Regions from separate parts of the Nocardia sp. NPDC050710 genome, predicted to be linked through region 1. Evidence: riboswitches for the same ligand, from Rfam matches in the RefSeq annotation. Region 1 holds a riboswitch; each other region holds the start of a gene.
What was found. A riboswitch is a leader RNA that binds a small molecule or an ion and turns the genes downstream of it on or off. The one in region 1 is predicted to bind cobalamin.
Positions count from the first base shown of each region.

Region 2: linked by a shared signal. The riboswitch ahead of metE (5-methyltetrahydropteroyltriglutamate--homocysteine S-methyltransferase) and the one ahead of metE (5-methyltetrahydropteroyltriglutamate--homocysteine S-methyltransferase) in region 1 are both predicted to bind cobalamin.
Region 3: linked by a shared signal. The riboswitch ahead of metE (5-methyltetrahydropteroyltriglutamate--homocysteine S-methyltransferase) and the one ahead of metE (5-methyltetrahydropteroyltriglutamate--homocysteine S-methyltransferase) in region 1 are both predicted to bind cobalamin.
Region 4: linked by a shared signal. The riboswitch ahead of AB0H61_RS31920 (CbtB-domain containing protein) and the one ahead of metE (5-methyltetrahydropteroyltriglutamate--homocysteine S-methyltransferase) in region 1 are both predicted to bind cobalamin.

Region 1 covers NZ_JBFAHV010000035.1:55,492-59,795, forward strand. The annotation lists gene metE (5-methyltetrahydropteroyltriglutamate--homocysteine S-methyltransferase) at 1-1,836, opposite strand, end outside; cobalamin riboswitch at 1,996-2,200, opposite strand; cobalamin riboswitch at 2,512-2,714, shown strand; gene glyA (serine hydroxymethyltransferase) at 2,848-4,149, shown strand; gene AB0H61_RS36295 (methylenetetrahydrofolate reductase) at 4,233-4,304, shown strand, end outside.
Region 2 covers NZ_JBFAHV010000001.1:1,180,553-1,184,856, reverse strand. The annotation lists partial or broken gene metE (5-methyltetrahydropteroyltriglutamate--homocysteine S-methyltransferase) at 1-2,020, opposite strand, end outside; cobalamin riboswitch at 2,252-2,473, opposite strand; gene AB0H61_RS05540 (pyruvate carboxylase) at 2,748-4,304, shown strand, end outside.
Region 3 covers NZ_JBFAHV010000037.1:47,814-52,117, reverse strand. The annotation lists gene metE (5-methyltetrahydropteroyltriglutamate--homocysteine S-methyltransferase) at 1-2,008, opposite strand, end outside; cobalamin riboswitch at 2,144-2,356, opposite strand; gene AB0H61_RS36775 (hypothetical protein) at 2,735-3,328, shown strand; gene AB0H61_RS36770 (PepSY domain-containing protein) at 3,556-4,304, shown strand, end outside.
Region 4 covers NZ_JBFAHV010000025.1:45,343-49,646, forward strand. The annotation lists gene AB0H61_RS31905 (OsmC family peroxiredoxin) at 1-28, shown strand, start outside; gene AB0H61_RS31910 (hypothetical protein) at 250-738, opposite strand; gene AB0H61_RS31915 (CbtA family protein) at 774-1,604, opposite strand; gene AB0H61_RS31920 (CbtB-domain containing protein) at 1,595-1,789, opposite strand; cobalamin riboswitch at 1,820-1,973, opposite strand; gene AB0H61_RS31925 (antibiotic biosynthesis monooxygenase) at 2,063-2,380, opposite strand; gene AB0H61_RS31930 (alpha/beta hydrolase) at 2,479-3,222, shown strand; gene AB0H61_RS31935 (A/G-specific adenine glycosylase) at 3,269-4,201, opposite strand; gene AB0H61_RS31940 (carbonic anhydrase) at 4,301-4,304, shown strand, end outside.

The DNA of each region.
Region 1 (4,304 bases):
GAGCAGCTCGCGCAGGGCGGGTTCGTCGACCTGGATGATGCGCGCGCCACCGGTTTCGAGGTCGGTGACTTCGTCGCGGATGGCGAGGGCGACCTGACGAGCGGATTCGCCCAGCGGCTGGTCGTCGCGGACGAAGGACCACGCCAGGATGGTGACGGGTCCGGTGAGCATGCCCTTGACCGGCTTGGTGGTGCGTGACTGGGCGTAGCCGATCCAGTCGGTGGTCATCGGCGCGGGCCGGACGACGTCACCGAAGAGGATCGGCGGGCGCACGCAGCGGGTGCCGTAGGACTGCACCCAGCCGTTGTCGGTGGCGGCGAAGCCGTCGAGCAGCTCGGCGAAGTACTGGACCATGTCGTTGCGCTCGGGTTCGCCGTGAACCAGCACATCCAGGCCCAGGCGTTCCTGCAGCGCGATGACGTCGTCGATCTCCCCGTGCATCCGTGTCACGTACTCGGCCTGGTCGATCTCGCCCTTGCGCAGCGCGGCGCGGGCGAGCCGGATCGCCGAGGTCTGCGGGTAGGAGCCGATCGTGGTGGTCGGCAGCAATGGCAGGTCCAGATGCGCCCGCTGCTTGGCGCGCCGTTCGTCGGCGGGAGCCCGCTCGATGTCGGCGGGGGTGAGCGCGGCCAGGCGGGCACGGACCGTGTCGTTGTGCAGGCGAGGGTCGGTGCGGCGCGACTCGGCGGCGTCGCGGGCCGCGCGCAGCTCTGCGGCGACGGTGTCGGTGCCCTGGGTCAATGCCGTGGCGAGTACGCGAACTTCGTCGACCTTCTCGGCGCCGAATGCCAGCCACGACCGCAGCCGCTCGTCGAGCGCGGCTTCCGGGGTGAGCGAGTACGGAACGTGCAGCAGGGAGCACGAACTCGACACCGCGACCGAGGCGGCGCTGCCCAGCAGCGAACCGAGGGTGCTCAGCGCGGCGTCGAGATCGGTGCGCCAGATGTTGCGGCCGTCGACGACACCGGCCACCAGCAGTTTGTGCGTCAGCGCGGGGACCGAGGCGATGGCCTCGACGGTGGTGCCGGTGGTGAAGTCGACCGCGATCGCGTCTACCGGGGTGGCCGCGATCTCGGCGAGCGCGGCATCGGTGTGGCCGAAGTAGGTGGCGATCAGGATCGCGGGCCGGTCGGTGCTCGAGGCCAGCTCGGTGTAGGTGGCGCGTACCGCCGCGAGCTCGCTGTCGCTCAGGTCGGTCACCAGGATCGGCTCATCGATCTGGACCCACGCGACACCGGCGGCCGCGAGCCGGGCGAGCAGGTCCCGGTACAGCGGGAGCAACTCGGCGAGGCGGTCCAACGGCGCACCATCGGCATGCTTGGCCAGCTTCAGGAAGGTCAGCGGCCCGATGACGACCGGACGGGCCGGGATCCCGAGCTCGTCGGCCTCGGTGAGCTCGGCGAACAGCTTCTCCGGGTGCAGCGAGAACCGGGTGCCGCCGTCGATCTCGGGGACGATGTAGTGGTAGTTGGTGTCGAACCATTTGGTCATCTCGAGCGGCGCGATCGAGTCGGTGCCGCGAGCAGCGGCGAAGTAGCGATCGAGCGGGTCGGCGATCTCGGCGACCCGTGGCGGCAGCGCACCCAGCAGGACGGCGGTGTCGAGGACCTGGTCGTAGTAGGAGAAGGTGCCGACCGGGATCGAGTCCAGGCCGGCGGCGGCGAGCAGGCTCAGATGAGCATGGCGCAGCTCGCGCGCGACGGTGTGCAGGTGATTGGCGTCGACCTTGCCGGCCCAGTAGGCCTCGGTGGCGCGCTTGAGTTCACGGTTCGGCCCAACTCGGGGCAGCCCCAGAACAGTGGCGGTGAAGGGGGTGTGCGGAACGGCCACGATCATCGTCTCCGGTACGGGTGGGATGGCCACAGCCTGTCGTGGGCAGCACCGACCACCGACCGTGCGAACACGCGCGAAAACCGCGCCCGCTCCGGACAGGTCCGGCGGGTCGGAAATTGTCGGTCCGTGCGCCCAATCCACGAGGCGGAGGCCGCCGGACACGGCGTGTCCGGCGCAACGGGCAGGTCTTCGGACTTGTGGGCACCGGCCGATTCGGCCGACCTACTGGCCGTCGCTTCCCAGGGAGGTGCCCAGTGCTCGATGACGGCGGTCGTTCCCACTCACCGCTGCGGGACAGTCCCGGATTCCCACCGGGTTCCCTCTTGCCGGACACCGGTCTCCCGGCGCCCGGTTTCGACACGATCACCGGAGCTCGGGACTCCGACTCTGCACAGTGAACGTGAACCAGCTGCGCCGACCATGCTAGTCCAGAATCGCCCAGCGGCGATGGCCAGGCGGATCGCCCGGCCGTCCCAGGCTTTTTCTCTGTGAGGCCCGTCATAGTGGAAAGGCCGCTCGAGGGTGGCTTTTCGAGGCGATATCAGGGTGTCGGGGTGGGCGATGGTCCACCGTGGTAGCGGTGCGTGGGTTGTGTGTGCACTGCGGTGTCGTATTCTGTGCGGGCAGCTGGTTCGCCGGTGGCCTGGATGTCGGGAGTCCCCGCTCGGTCGTCGGCGTCGACACCTCGCGCCGTGTGGCGTTTCGGGGTGGAGAGGGAACCCGGTGGAAATCCGGGGCTGTCCCGCAGCGGTAAGCAGGAACGAACATCGTCAACAGCACTGGGCCACCCATGCCCGGGAAGCGGCGGTCAGTAGGTGGCGCGGGGGGTCCCCGGCCGGTGCCTGTAAGTCCGAAGACCTGCCACTGTGCCGGATACGCCGTGTCCGGGGGTCGTCGCCTCGTGGATCGGGCGCTCACCGGCAGGTTCCCGAATCGTGTTGTGCGAGTTGGGGGTTCCGCTGTCGTGCGTCCATTGGCGTCAGGCCGTTGCTGCCACCCGACGGAGAACACATCGTGGCCCAGTCCGCTACCGCTGCTGTTTCGGTGAATACCCAGTCTCTCGGTGAGCTCGATCCCGAGTTGGCCGCCGCAATGGCGGGCGAGCTCGCCCGCGAGCGCGACACCCTCGAGATGATCGCCTCGGAGAACTTCGTGCCGCGCGCGGTCCTGCAGGCGCAGGGTTCCGTGCTCACCAACAAGTACGCCGAGGGCTACCCGGGCCGCCGCTACTACGGTGGCTGTGAGGCCGTCGACGTGGTGGAGACCCTGGCGCGCGACCGCGCCAAGGAGCTCTTCGGCGCCGAGTTCGCCAACGTGCAGCCCCACTCCGGCGCCCAAGCCAACGCCGCGGTGCTGATGGCGCTGATGAACCCGGGCGAGACCCTGCTGGGCCTGGACCTGGCCCACGGCGGTCACCTCACCCACGGCATGCGCCTGAACTTCTCCGGCAAGCTCTACGACGTCCACTCGTACGGGGTGAGCAAGGAGGACCACCGCATCGACATGGACGAGGTGCGTGACATCGCCAAGGCGGCCAAGCCGAAGGTGATCGTCGCCGGCTGGTCGGCCTACCCGCGCCACCAGGACTTCGCGAAGTTCCGCGAGATCGCCGACGAGGTCGGCGCCTACCTGTGGGTCGACATGGCGCACTTCGCCGGTCTGGTCGCCGCCGGTCTGCACCCCTCGCCGGTGCCGTATGCCGACGTGGTGTCCTCCACCGTGCACAAGACCCTCGGCGGCCCCCGCTCCGGTCTGATCCTGGCCAAGCAGGAATTCGGCAAGAAGCTGAACTCGGCGGTGTTCCCGGGTCAGCAGGGTGGCCCGCTGATGCACGTGATCGCCGCCAAGGCCGCCGCATTCAAGATCGCCGCGACCGACGAGTTCAAGGACCGTCAGGTGCGCACCCTGTCCGGTTCCCGCATCCTCGCCGAGCGCCTGACCGGAGCCGACGTCGAGGACAAGGGCGTCTCCGTGCTCACCGGCGGCACCGACGTGCACCTGGTCCTGGTCGACCTGCGCAACTCCGAGCTCGACGGCCAGCAGGCCGAGGACCTCCTGCACGAGGTCGGCATCACGGTCAACCGCAACGCCGTCCCGTTCGACCCGCGCCCGCCGATGGTCACCTCCGGCCTGCGCATCGGCACCGCCGCCCTGGCCACCCGCGGCTTCGGCGACGCCGAGTTCACCGAGGTCGCCGACATCATCGCCGCCGCCCTCGCAGGCACCTCCGACACCGAGACCCTGCGCGCCCGCGTCGCCAAGCTGGCCCAGAGCGTCCCGCTCTACCAGGGCCTCGAAGACTGGAAGTTCATCTGACCGGATATTCGCCACTGGGGATCGGCCGCGATGCGGCACCTGGTGGCGATCCGGGAATGGCGTGGGGTTCGAGGAGACCAAAGATGACGAGGACCGGTTCGGGGCGACCTGAGTGCGGTGAAACCGACAGCGTCGGCCACTCGGTCGCGCAGAGG
Region 2 (4,304 bases), on a different contig from region 1:
CTCAGGTCGAAGCCCGCGGCATTGAGGTCGTCGAGCACCTCCATCCGCGAGCGGGCCGCCTCGATCGAGGTGACATCGGCGTCCAGGCCCGCGATCGCGTCGATGACCTCACCGAACTCCGAATAGCAGAGGTGGGTGTGGATCTGGGTCGCGTCGGCGACACCCGAGGTGGCCAACCGGAAAGCCCGCACCGACCAGTCCAGGTACGCGGGCTGTTCGGCGGCGCGCAGCGGCAGCAATTCGCGCAGCGCGGGTTCGTCGACCTGGATGATCCGGATGCCCGCGGACTGCAGGTCCACCGTCTCGTCCCGGATCGCCAGCGCCACCTGCTCGACCGAATCGGCCAGCGGCTGATCGTCGCGCACGAACGACCAGGCGAGGATGGTGACCGGCCCGGTGAGCATGCCCTTGACCGGTTTGTCGGTCAGCGACTGGGCGTAGGTGATCCAGTCGACGGTCATCGGATTGTGCCGGGTCACATCGCCGTACAGGATCGGCGGCCGCACGCAACGGGTGCCGTAGGACTGTACCCAACCCTGTTCGGTGGCGGCGAAGCCGCCGAGCTGTTCGGCGAAGTACTGCACCATGTCGTTGCGTTCCGATTCTCCGTGCACCAGCACGTCCAGCCCCAACCGCTCTTGCAGCGCAACGACATCCGCGATCTCGGCGCGCATCCGGCGCAGGTACTCGGCCTGATCGATCTCGCCCTTGCGCAGCGCCGCGCGGGCCAGCGGGATCGCCGAGGTCTGCGGATATGAGCCGATCGTGGTGGTGGGCAGTGCGGGCAGGTGCAGGCGTTCGGCCTGCACGGCGCGCCGCTCCTCGGCGGGCGCCCGCCGGGTGGCGCCCGGGCCGAGCGCGGCGAGCCGGGCCCGCACCCGCGGGTCGGACAGCCGGGGATCGGTGCGTCGCGCGGCCAAAGCCGCACGGACCGCATCCAATTCGTCGCTGATCGCCGCCGGTCCCGAGCCCAGGGCCGTTGCAAGCAGTCGCACCTCGGTGACTTTTTCGGAGCCGAAGGCGAGCCAGGACCGCAGCTCGTCGTCCAGCTGGGTTTCGACGGCCAGCGAGTACGGCACGTGCAGCAGTGAGCACGAGCTCGAAACCGCGACCGACGCCGCGGAGCCGAGCAGGGTGCCCAGTGTGGCCAGCGCCCGATCCAGATCGGTGCGCCACACATTTCGCCCGTCGACGACACCCGCGACGAGCAGCTTATTCGCCAGTGCGGGCACCGCGACCACGTCGGACAGGTCGCTCTCATAACCGATATCGAGTGCGACGCCCTCGATATCGGTGCTCGCCAGCGCGGACAGCGCCGCGCACGGCCTGCCGAAATACGTGGCCACCAGCAGCGCTGAGCGCTCGGTCGCCGCCGAGAGCTCAGCATAGGCGCCGCGCACCAGCTCGATCTCGGCCTCGGTGAGGTCGGTGACCAGCACCGGCTCATCGATCTGCACCCACTCGGCGCCCGCCGCGGCCAGCAGTCGCAGCAGTTCGCGGTACAGCGGAATCAGCTCACCCAGTCGATCCAGGGCCGGGCCGCCGGTCGCCTTGGCCAGCTTCAGGAAGGTGACCGGGCCGATCACCACCGGCCGGGCGGGTACGCCGAGCGCGAGCGCCTCGGCCAGTTCCTCCAGCAGTTTTCCGGATGCAGCGAAAACGTGGTCTCCGGACCGATTTCCGGCACCAGGTAGTGGTAGTTGGTGTCGAACCATTTGGTCATCTCCAGTGGTTCCACCGTGTCCGTGCCGCGGGCCGCGGCGAAATACCGATCCAGTGGATCGGCAATTCCGGCCACTCGGGGCGGCAGCGCGCCGAGCAGCACGGCGGTGTCGAGCACCTGGTCGTAATAGGAGAAGGTACCCACCGGCACCGAATCCAGCCCGGCCGCCTGCAATTCGGCGAATTGGGTGCGGCGCAGGTCGCGGGCGACCCGGTGCAGTTGCTCGGCGTCGATGCGCCCAGCCCAGTAGGACTCGGTGGCGCGCTTCAATTCCCGGCGCGGTCCCACCCGTGGCAGCCCGAGAACCGTTGCGGTGAACTCGGGGGCTGGCGATCGGCGGGGTGAGTGAACCCGGTATGCGAAGAAACAGTCACGATGTTTGCTCCAGTGCTGTGAACGTAAACCATCGCCATACGGGTACGCGGCAACCAGTCGACGACTCGGCGGTCCGCCACGATGGTCGGAGCCCGAGAAGTTCAGCACTGGAGGTCCGCGCGCCCAATCCACGAGGCGGTGGCCGCCGGATACGGCGTATCCGGCACAACCGGCAGGTCTTCGGACTCGCAGGCACGGGCCTTCTGGCCGGCCCCGGCGTCCGGGGCTCCCCTACTGGCCGTCGCTTCCCAGGCTTGCGCCCAGTGCGTATGACGGCGGTCGTTCCTGCATACCGCTGCGGGACAGTCCCGGATTCCCACCGGGTTCCCTCTCACCCGCGCGCCGCATCGGCGGACGGGCTTCGACTCCGGTACGCGACGTCGGGGCTCCAACTCGTCGGCGCACCGGAGAAACCAGCTGCCTCGCCAGTGTATGCGGTGCGCTCGATCGCGTCGCTCATCGGTTGCCCGCGTGGGCGAAGCCGCCCGCCGATGGCAAGGATCCGTTCCGCACAGCGGAACGGAGGCTACGGTGATATGTGACCGCCCGATGAACACAACTTCGCAAGCCTGCTACATCTCGTTGTGAAGATTTCTGCGAAGGGGACTTCCGTGTCAGAGCCGGGTTCGGGGGCGGGTACCTTAGTTCAATGTTCTCGAAAGTCTTGGTTGCAAATCGCGGCGAGATCGCCATCCGTGCCTTCCGCGCGGCCTACGAACTGGGCATCGGGACGGTCGCCGTCTTTCCGCACGAGGATCGCAACTCGGTCCACCGGTTGAAGGCCGCCGAGTCCTACCAGATCGGTGAGCAGGGACACCCGGTGCGGGCGTACCTGTCCATCGACGCGATCATCGATGCCGCCAAGACCGCGGGTGCCGATGCCATCTACCCCGGGTACGGCTTCCTGTCCGAGAATCCCGATCTGGCGGCGGCCTGCGCCCGCGAGGGCATCACCTTCATCGGACCCTCGGCCGAGGTGCTGGAGCTGGCGGGTAACAAGGCCCGCGCCATCGAGGCCGCCAAGGCCGCCGGGCTGCCGGTGCTGCGGTCCAGCGCGCCGTCCGCGGATGTGGACGAATTGCTCGCCGCCGCCCAGGAGCTCGATTACCCGATCTTCGTCAAGGCGGTCGCGGGCGGCGGCGGGCGTGGCATGCGCCGGGTCGCCGCCGCCGAGCAGTTGCGCGAATCGATCGAGGCCGCGTCCCGCGAAGCGGAATCGGCATTCGGCGATCCGACGGTGTTCCTCGAGCAGGCCGTGGTGAATCCGCGCCACATCGAGGTGCAGATCCTGGCCGACCAGCACGGCAATGTCATGCACCTGTTCGAGCGCGACTGTTCGGTGCAGCGCCGCCACCAGAAGGTGATCGAACTCGCACCCGCGCCGAACCTGGATCCCGCACTGCGCGAACGGATCTGCAACGACGCGGTGGCCTTCGCCCGCCAGATCGGCTACAGCTGCGCCGGCACCGTGGAGTTCCTGCTCGATGAGCGCGGCAATCACGTCTTCATCGAGATGAACCCGCGCATCCAGGTCGAGCACACGGTGACCGAGGAGGTCACCGATGTGGATCTGGTGCAGTCGCAGCTGCGGATCGCGGCGGGGGAGACCCTGGAGCAGCTCGGCCTGAGCCAGGACAAGATCACCGTCCGCGGCGCCGCGCTGCAGTGCCGGATCACCACCGAGGATCCGGCCAACGGTTTCCGCCCGGACACCGGACGCATTACCGCCTACCGCACCCCGGGCGGCGCGGGTATCCGGCTCGACGGCGGAGCCAACCTCGGCGCGGAGATCGGCGCCTACTTCGACTCCATGCTGGTGAAGCTGACCTGCCGTGGCCGCGATCTGCCCGCCGCGGTGGCGCGCGCCGGTCGTGCCCTCGCGGAGTTCCGCATCCGCGGTGTGTCGACGAATATTCCGTTCCTGCAGGCCGTGCTGGACGATCCGGATTTCAAGGCGGGGCGGGTCACCACCTCGTTCATCGATGAGCGCCCGCAGCTGCTGACCCTGCGCGGTTCGGCCGACCGCGGCACCCGGATCCTCAACTACCTGGCCGACGTCACCGTCAACAAGCCGCATGGTGAGCGTCCGACCACGGTGTATCCGCACGACAAACTGCCCGCCATCGACCTGAGCGTGCCGCCGCCGTCCGGCTCCCGGCAGCGCCTGCTGCGGCTGGGCCCGGAGGGTTTCGCGCAGGCGCTGCGC
Region 3 (4,304 bases), on a different contig from region 1:
CCGCCTCGATCGAGGTGACGTCGGCATCCAACCCGGCGATCGCCCCGATGACCTCACCGAACTCCGAGTAGCACAGGTGGGTGTGGATCTGCGTGGCATCGGCGACACCGGAAGTAGCGAGGCGGAACGCGTCGACCGCCCAGTCCAGGTAGGTGGTCTGGTCGGCCTTGCGCAGTGGCAGTAGCTCGCGCAGTGCGGGCTCGTCCACCTGGATGACGCCGATTCCGGCCGCTTCCAGGTCCACCGTCTCGTCCCGTATGGCCAGTGCGATCTGCCTGGCGGTGTCGGAAAGCGGTTGATCATCGCGGATGAACGACCACGCCAGGATGGTGACCGGGCCGGTGAGCATGCCCTTGACCGGTTTACTGGTCAGTGACTGCGCGTAGGTGATCCATTCGACGGTCATGACCGTCGGGCGCGCCACATCGCCGTATACGATCGGCGGGCGCACACACCGGGTGCCGTAGGACTGCACCCAGCCGTTGATCGTCGCGGCGAAACCGTCGAGTTGCTCGGCGAAGTACTGCACCATGTCGTTGCGCTCGGGCTCACCGTGCACCAGCACATCGAGACCGATTTCCTCTTGCAGCGCGATGACTTCGGCGATCTCGGCACACATCCGCTTGTCGTATTCGGCCTGGTCGATCTCGCCACGGCGAAGCTCCGCACGGGCCACCCGGATGCGACTCGTCTGCGGGTAGGAGCCGATCGTGGTGGTCGGCAGCAGCGGCAGCTTCAGCCGTTCCTGCTGCACCGTACGACGCTCGTCGGCCGGAGCGCGGCGGATGGCGTCCGCGCCCAGCCCCGCCAGCCGCTCGCGCACCGAGGCGACGCGTAGACGCGGATCGGCCTTGCGGTCGGCCACTGCGGCGCGAGCGATCGCGAGAGCCTGCGCGACAGGGTTCTCCCCCTCGGCGAGGGCGGTGGCCAGCACCCGGACCTCGGCGATCTTCTCCTGCCCGAACGCCAGCCAGCCACGCAGTCGCTCGTCCAGATCGGTCTCGGAGTCGAGGCTGTACGGGACATGCAACAGCGAGCACGAGCTCGACACGGCCACCGACACACCGGCCTCGCGCAGCCCGGTCAGCAGCGGCAGCGCGTGGTCGGGGTCGACCCGCCAAATGTTGTGACCGTCGACCACGCCCGCCACGATCAGTTTGTCCGTGATCGACCGAGCCACAGCCACATCCGCGTCCTGACCGGCGACCAGGTCGAGCGCGATGCCCTCGATGCCGGTCTCCGCCAGCACCGGCAGCGCCACGCCCAGTCGGCCGAAGTAGGCGGCTACCAGGATCGACGGGCGAGCCGACACCTCCGACAACCGCTGGTATGTGGTGCGCACTGCCGCCAATTCGGTCTCGGTGAGATCGGTGACCAACGACGGCTCATCGATCTGAACCCATTGCGCACCGGCCTCGGCGAGCAGGCCGAGCAACTGCTCGTAGAGCGGCAACAGATCGGGCAGACGGTTCAGCAGATCGCTGCCGTCGACCGACTTGGCCAGTTTCAGGAAGGTGATCGGGCCGACGATCACCGGACGAGCCAGCACGCCGAGCTCCAGCGCCTCCTTCAGTTCGGCCAAGGGCTTGTCCGGATGCAGGGAGAAGGCCGTGTCCGCCGCGAGTTCGGGCACCAGGTAGTGATAGTTGGTGTCGAACCACTTCGTCATCTCGAGCGGAGCGACCTCGGCATTGCCTCGGGCCGCGGCGAAGTAGCGATCCAACTCGTCCGCGATCCCGGACACTCGCTCCGGCAGCGCGCCCAGCAGCACGGCGGTGTCGAGCACCTGGTCGTAGTAGGAGAACGTGCCCACCGGGACCGAATCCAGCCCGGCGTCGCGGGCCGCGGTCAGCTGGGCGGTGCGCAGGTCCGCCGCCACGGCGTGTAGGGCCTCGGCATCGACACGACCGGCCCAGTAGGACTCGGTGGCGCGTTTGAGCTCCCGGTTGGGGCCGATGCGCGGGAGCCCCAGTACGGTTGCGGTAAAAGTCTTGTGCGGGTTCGACATTGATGAGCTCCATGGTCAGCAGCAAGGACCGCCACCCATATGAAGCGCACGCTGATGGAGCCCATGAAGCATCGTTCCCGTGCCCGGGTCCACTCGGCGTAGCGCCCAATCCACGAGGCGACGACCACCGGATACGGCGTATCCGGTACAACGGGCAGGTCTTCGGACTCGTGGGCATCGACCCGAGAATGGGTCTGCCCCGGCGCTTCGTGGCCCGGGCTGGTCCTACCGACCGTCGCTTCCCAGGCATGCGCCCAGTGCGGGTGACGGCTGTCGTTCCCACTTACCGCTGCGGGACAGTCCCGGATTTCCACCGGGTTCCCTCTCACCCGGGCGGTGTGCGAACACCACCGGGCTTCGACGCCGTCGGACGGATCAGGGGCTCCTCGACTCCGCCTCCGGCGAACCAGCTGCACCGACGAATATAGCCACCAAGGATCGGATCGCGAAAGGCAGCCCAGCTCACACCGAGGATCGGGACTTCGGACGACGCTCTTTGGTAAGGGCGAGCGTCACTCGCGCGAGGCGCCCACCGGCCAGACCACGGTGACCGGAATTCCTCGGGCGCGGGCCAGCTCCAACCCCACCTCGAGATCGAAGGTCGCGGCCAACCGCATCAACACCGGGATCGTGAGCGGGCGCTGATCGTTCCGAGCAAGCCGGCCGTTCGGGTCGGTCTGCGTCCATAGGCGGTGAGGTGGCGCGGTGGCCGGTATCGTTCCCCGCATGTCCCCCGTGTCCGTCCTGGCCGCGCGCCTGCGTGGTGCGATGACAGGCGCGGTGGCGGGGGCAGCGGCACTCGCGGCGCACGGCATCGGCGGCGGGATGGTCCCGACAGGTAGTTCGCTGGTGATGTTGGTGGCCGGATGCGCCGCGGTCGGTGTCGTGGGTGCGGGGCAGCCCGGTCCTCGGTTGTCGGTGCTGGTCGGCCAACTCGGTGCCGGCCAATTGATCGGCCATATCGCGTTGACGGTGGCCTCTGGGCACTCCCATCCGATGGTATCGACACCAACGATGTCGGCCTGCCATGTCGTATTCGCGGTCGTCGTCGGTATCACACTGTCGATAGCCGAACGCCTGATGCGGACGGTGTTGTCCTCGGTGTACCGGTGGCTGGCGCTGCTCATCGGCCGGGCCCGGACCTGTACGGGTCGACCGTGCGTCGCGATGTCGGCACGAAATTCGGTTGCCCGTGATCTTCTGCTCGGGTCGGGCTCGGGCAATCGAGGCCCGCCGATGACCGTGGCCGCCGTTCGAGGCGGCTCGGTAGGCCGTGCAGCTCATCCCGATTGGCAGCCGGTCTCCGCTGTCTCCCGCTGATCGAGTCGGTTCGGCCGAAATTCTTCGCGCGCGTTCGGTTGTCGTTGCAGACATCCGAATGTCGGTGTCCGCTACGCATCTCGAATTCCGGTCGACCGGATCCGCCCAGTCGATCAGATGCGGTGCGGACGTGTTCGTCACGGCGGCTGCGTAACACCGCCAGAGTCCGTTCGGCGCGCGACGCCGGAGGACTTCAGTTTCATTCTGCCCGGAGAGGGCTTGGGTTCATGTCTTCCACAACTACCGACTTCGGCGATCCTGCCGAATCACCAGCCGATCGCGATGGTCTCGACGAATCGGCCGATACGGCGACGACCTCCACCGACAATACGGCGACCGATTCCGCCGACGGCTCCACCGCGAAATCGTCCGTGACCGAACGCGCGCTCCCACGCAGCTGGCGACCGCTGGTCCTGCGACTGCATTTCTACGCCGGTGTGCTGGTGGCTCCGTTCATCCTGATCGCGGCCCTCACCGGCGGCCTCTACGCGCTCGCGCCGACGATCGAGAAGTTCGTCTATTCCGATGAGCTCACCGTCGAATCCACGGGCGCCGCCGCGCTGCCGCTATCGCAGCAGGTCGCCGCGGCCCGAGCCGCCTACCCGGATCTGACGGTGAGCGCGGTACTTCCGCCATCCTCCTCGACGACCTCGACACGTGTGCATTTCATCGACCCTGGCTTGGGGGAAGAGCAATTGCGGGCGGTGTTCGTCGACCCCTACACCGGCGCGGTATCGGGTAGTGAGACTTCGTGGTTCGGGTCGCTACCGTTCAGCACCTGGGTCGATGTCCTGCACCGCGACCTGCACCTGGGCGAATTCGGCAACCTCTACAGCGAACTGGCCGCCTCCTGGTTGTGGGTCGTCGTGCTGGGTGGGCTACTGCTGTGGTGGGCCAAATACCGCGGTGACCGGGTCCGTGGCCGACGAGCCCGAATCATCGGCGTCGACAGATCGGTGCGGGGACGAGCGCGCAC
Region 4 (4,304 bases), on a different contig from region 1:
CATCACCCTCGACGCCGCACTCATGTGAATTGGCTGTTCCGCCTCTCCGGGTCTTCTGGCCAGATCTGGGTGCCGAGATCGTTGCGTCGGCGGCCGGCGGTGAGGTGCTGGATGAGTTAGCCGGTACCCGGCGAGTTACCCATGTGCTGGCGAGATCAGTGGGTATTCGGGAACGGTGATTCTGCGAAAAGGCCGCCGGTTCTCTGTGCAGTTCGGAGAACCGGCGGCCTTTGCTCGTAAAGGTGCCCGTCAGACAGTGCGGAAGTGGCGGCGAGCGGTGGGGGTGTACATGGCGGGGATGGCGACGAGGACGGCCAGGACGTGGATCGCGCGCAGTGCGGCGATGGTCAGATCGCTCATTGTCACATCGGTGAACAGGTCCCCGAAGTCATCGGCGTTCGATAGTGCCCGCAGTGGTTCGACGATGAGCGAGGTCAGGCCGAGGACGCCGATGCCGAAGGTCAGGGTCAGGCGGGCCCAGCGGTCGCCGTGCGTCATCCGGACGGCGACCAGCAATACCGCCAGGTAGATGGCGCCGCGCAGCAGCCCGGTCGCCAATGCGGGCAGATCGGTCGGCGGCCGCTCGAGGGCGATCGTGGCCTGCGCGATCGCTTCGGCGACGCCCGCGACCAGCGCGACGACGAGTCCGCCGAAGGCCACCGAGACGGCGCGTGGGGTTCGATGTGGTTCGGCCGCGCGCAGCGCCGCGGGCCGGACGGAAGGGGCAGTGCCGGTCATACGACCGACACTGCCCTGTCCGTGCGATGTGCGGATCAGCCCGCGGTAGCAACCTGCTCCGGTACCGCAGTACTAGAGCGCGTGGCGTATTCGGTGAGGAATGCGAATCCGAGCCCGAGCGCGGCCCACAGTGTGGCGGTCTGCGCCAGCGACGCCACCCGGAACTGCCAGAGCAGACTGGGCGGGAAGTCCGCCTTCACCTCGTCGACGCCGGGCAGCAGGATGTAGCCGAGCGTGGTGATGAGGACGAACGCGGCGACACCCGCGATGAGCCGCAGTGTGCCTAGCCTGCCCCGCAGCAGTGTGTACACGTAGACCCCGGCGCCGACGGCGACGAAGCCGAGCAGCACCACGCCCACCCACAGCAGGGTGCGGTCGTTGATGGTCTCCGGATCGCCCACCGCGGGCGGATTCGCCGGGTACTTGAAGAACGGCACCGCGACGATGGCCAGCCAGCCGCCCGCCGCCAGCGCTATCGCCAGCCCGGGTCCCGACAGGGTGGTGTGGCGGCGCGCGAAATGTGTGGCCGCGCCGAAGATCGCGCCGAATGCCAGCCCGCCGAGACCGAGGGCGAGGAATTGTCCCGCCTTCTGTCCGCTCCGGCTGACCAGCGGCTCCTCCTCGTCGCCGTGTGAATGGCCCGCGGTGTCCTCGGGTGCGGAGTGCCCCGATTCCGCGGCGGAGTTCGCCTCTTCGATGGCGATGGCGGCATCGATCTTCGGCTCGCCGACGAAATAGCCCACCGTGGCGGCCAGCAGACCGGCGATCAAGCCGGCCAGCAGACCGCGCAACAGCAGCGTCTTGAACGATCCAGCCAGGGGGACGGCAGCCGACCGAGTCGGCGGGGTAGGCGAAATCAGTGGCACGGAACACCCAGCAGATGGCGTCCGTCATGCATCAGCTCGTGCATGAACATCCCGCTACGCGAGATTGCGCCCTGGTCGAAGCCGACCAGGTACAGCGTGAGCAGTGCGAGAAGAACGACGCCTACCGTGATGAGTACGGTGGCCAGGGATTCGGATGCCCGGCTGGGCGAATGCGCGATAGCCATTCGAGTCCTCCTAGGGATGCGCGTCCCGTGAGTTGTGCGGTGCGACGGTGCCGGTGTCTGGCTTTCCGGCACCGAGGACTCGGTGCATGGAACACAGTGGCGCGACCGCTCCGGAATCACACCGGAATTACCGCATCACCATCGCTTGGTCACTCGAACTGTGACACCCGAGGGCATCCGACGTCAATACGATCGGCAGCACGGTGCCACGGCGTCGGGCGAGTCGCCCGGCAGCTCGGTGACACCGAACCTGCCAGGCCATTCGCGGATTCGTCAGGATGCGGACTTGGCCGCGACGTCGAGTACGACCTCGAACTCCAGCAGCGAGGCACCGGTCGACACCGGCTTCTGTTCGCCGCTGCCCGCATGCGCCGCACGCGCCGGACCGTCCCGCCACGCCGCGAAGGACTCCTCGGAATCCCATTGGGTGACAACGAAGTACCGATTGTCGCCGGAGACCGGACGCAGCAGCTGGAACCCCAGGAAACCCGGCGAACCCTCGACCGCGTGCGCACGATGGGCGAACCGCTTCTCCAGCTCGGGGCCCGCGCCCTCGGGAACCTCGATCGCGTTGATCTTCACAACAGCCATGATTCGACAATACGTTCTCGCCCGTGGTCGCGGACTTCGGTGCACGCTCGGATGGGGCCGCGGGTGCGCCGTGCGATACACGCGGCAAAATCGACCCCGTGTTGCACGACGAAGGCGGTGCCGGGGTTCCGATCCTGCTGCTGCACGGATTGATGGGTAGCGCCCGCACCTGGGGAGACCACCTGAATTGGCTGCGCGGCCACGGTCATCTCTACACCTTCGACGCCGCGGGTCACGGTCGGCCCGCACCGGAGGAATTGACCACCGAGGCCTTCGTCGAGGACCTCGCCGCCGCCACCGCGGCCATTACCGAACCCATGGTCGTGATCGGGCATTCGATGGGCGGTCTGCACGGTTGGGTCTTCGCCGCGCGATATCCGCAGCGGGTCCGGGCGCTGGTGGTCGAGGACATCGCGCCTGATTTCACCGGCCGCACCGCCGCGAACTGGGCGGCCATGATCGAGGCATGGCCGCAACCGTTTCCGGACGCGGACGCGGTGCTCGATTTCTTCGGCCCGGTGGCGGGCCGCTATTTCCTGAAATCCTTCGAGCGCGGACCGGACGGCTACCGGCTGCACGGTTCGGTCGCCACCTTCCGCGATATCTCGGAGGAGTGGGGTACCAGGGATTTCTGGAGCCAGTGGCGCGCGGTGCGGGCACCGGCCCTGCTCATCGAGGGTGAGCACACCATTACCCCGCCCGGGCAGATGCGCGAAATGGCACGGACGAACCCCGCGGCCGAATACGTACTGATCGCGGATGCCGGGCATCTCGTGCACGACGACCAGCCCGAGCGCTACCGCGAGCGGGTCGAACAGTTCCTGCGCCGAGTGCTCGCCTGACGGAACGTTCCGCCCGGCAACCATATTCGGCCGGGCTCGGATGGCCTCAGCCCGCGGCTCCGCCCTCGCCCGCGAGTGCGAACAGGCCGTCGGAGGTCTGCTCGATCAGCCCGTCGACGAGTAGCGAATCCAGTGCGCGGTCGCGCTGCCCCGGGTCGCGCGTCCAGGCCAGATCGAGGCGAACCCGCTCCACCGGACCACTGGCATCGCGCAGGACGTCCAGCAGTCGCCCGCGGGCCTGGCGGTCGGTGCCCTCGTACTTCTGGACGCGGCGCACCACCTCGGAGGCGGGTCGGCCCGCGCTCACCCAGGCGCAGCGCGGCAGCGGGCAGCGGTCGCAGCCGGGGGTGCGTGCGGTGCAGACCGTTGCGCCGAGCTCCATGAGGGCGGCGGAGAACACCGCGGCGCGGTCGGTCCGCGCGGGCAGCAGCGCCTCGGTCTCGGGCAGATCGCGAGAGGACGGATTGCCCGCCTCGGCGCGTCCGTGTACGGCGCGCGCCACCACGCGGCGAACATTGGTGTCGACCACCGGAACTCGCTGTCCGTAGGCGAAGCAGGCGACCGCGCGGGCGGTATAGGCGCCGATGCCGGGCAGCCCGAGCAGCACGTCGACCTCGGTGGGCACCTCGTCGCCGTGCTCGGCGGCCAGCACCCGCGCGCATTCGTGCAGCCGCAGCGCGCGGCGCGGATAGCCGAGTTTGCCCCAAGCTCGCAGCACCTCGGCCTGCGAGGAGGCGGCCATCGCCGACGGCACCGGCCAGCGCGCAACCCATTCCCGCCAGATCGGTTCGACCCGCACCACCGGTGTCTGCTGGAGCATGATTTCGCTCATCAGAATCTGCCACGCGGTGACCCCCGCGTGGCGCCACGGCAGATCACGCGCGGTGTCGGCATACCAGCTCAGCAACGCCTCGGCATCGATCGCGTCGGTGCTCGTCCCGCGCCGCTCGGAGCGCTTATTCCTTGTGCTGGCCTGCATCGTCCTCACCGTTCCTGCTGTGCCACGGCAAGTCGATATTTGCCGATCCGTAACGAACCAGACTCGCTGGTAGCAAAACCCTTGTGCACAATGGACGGTATGC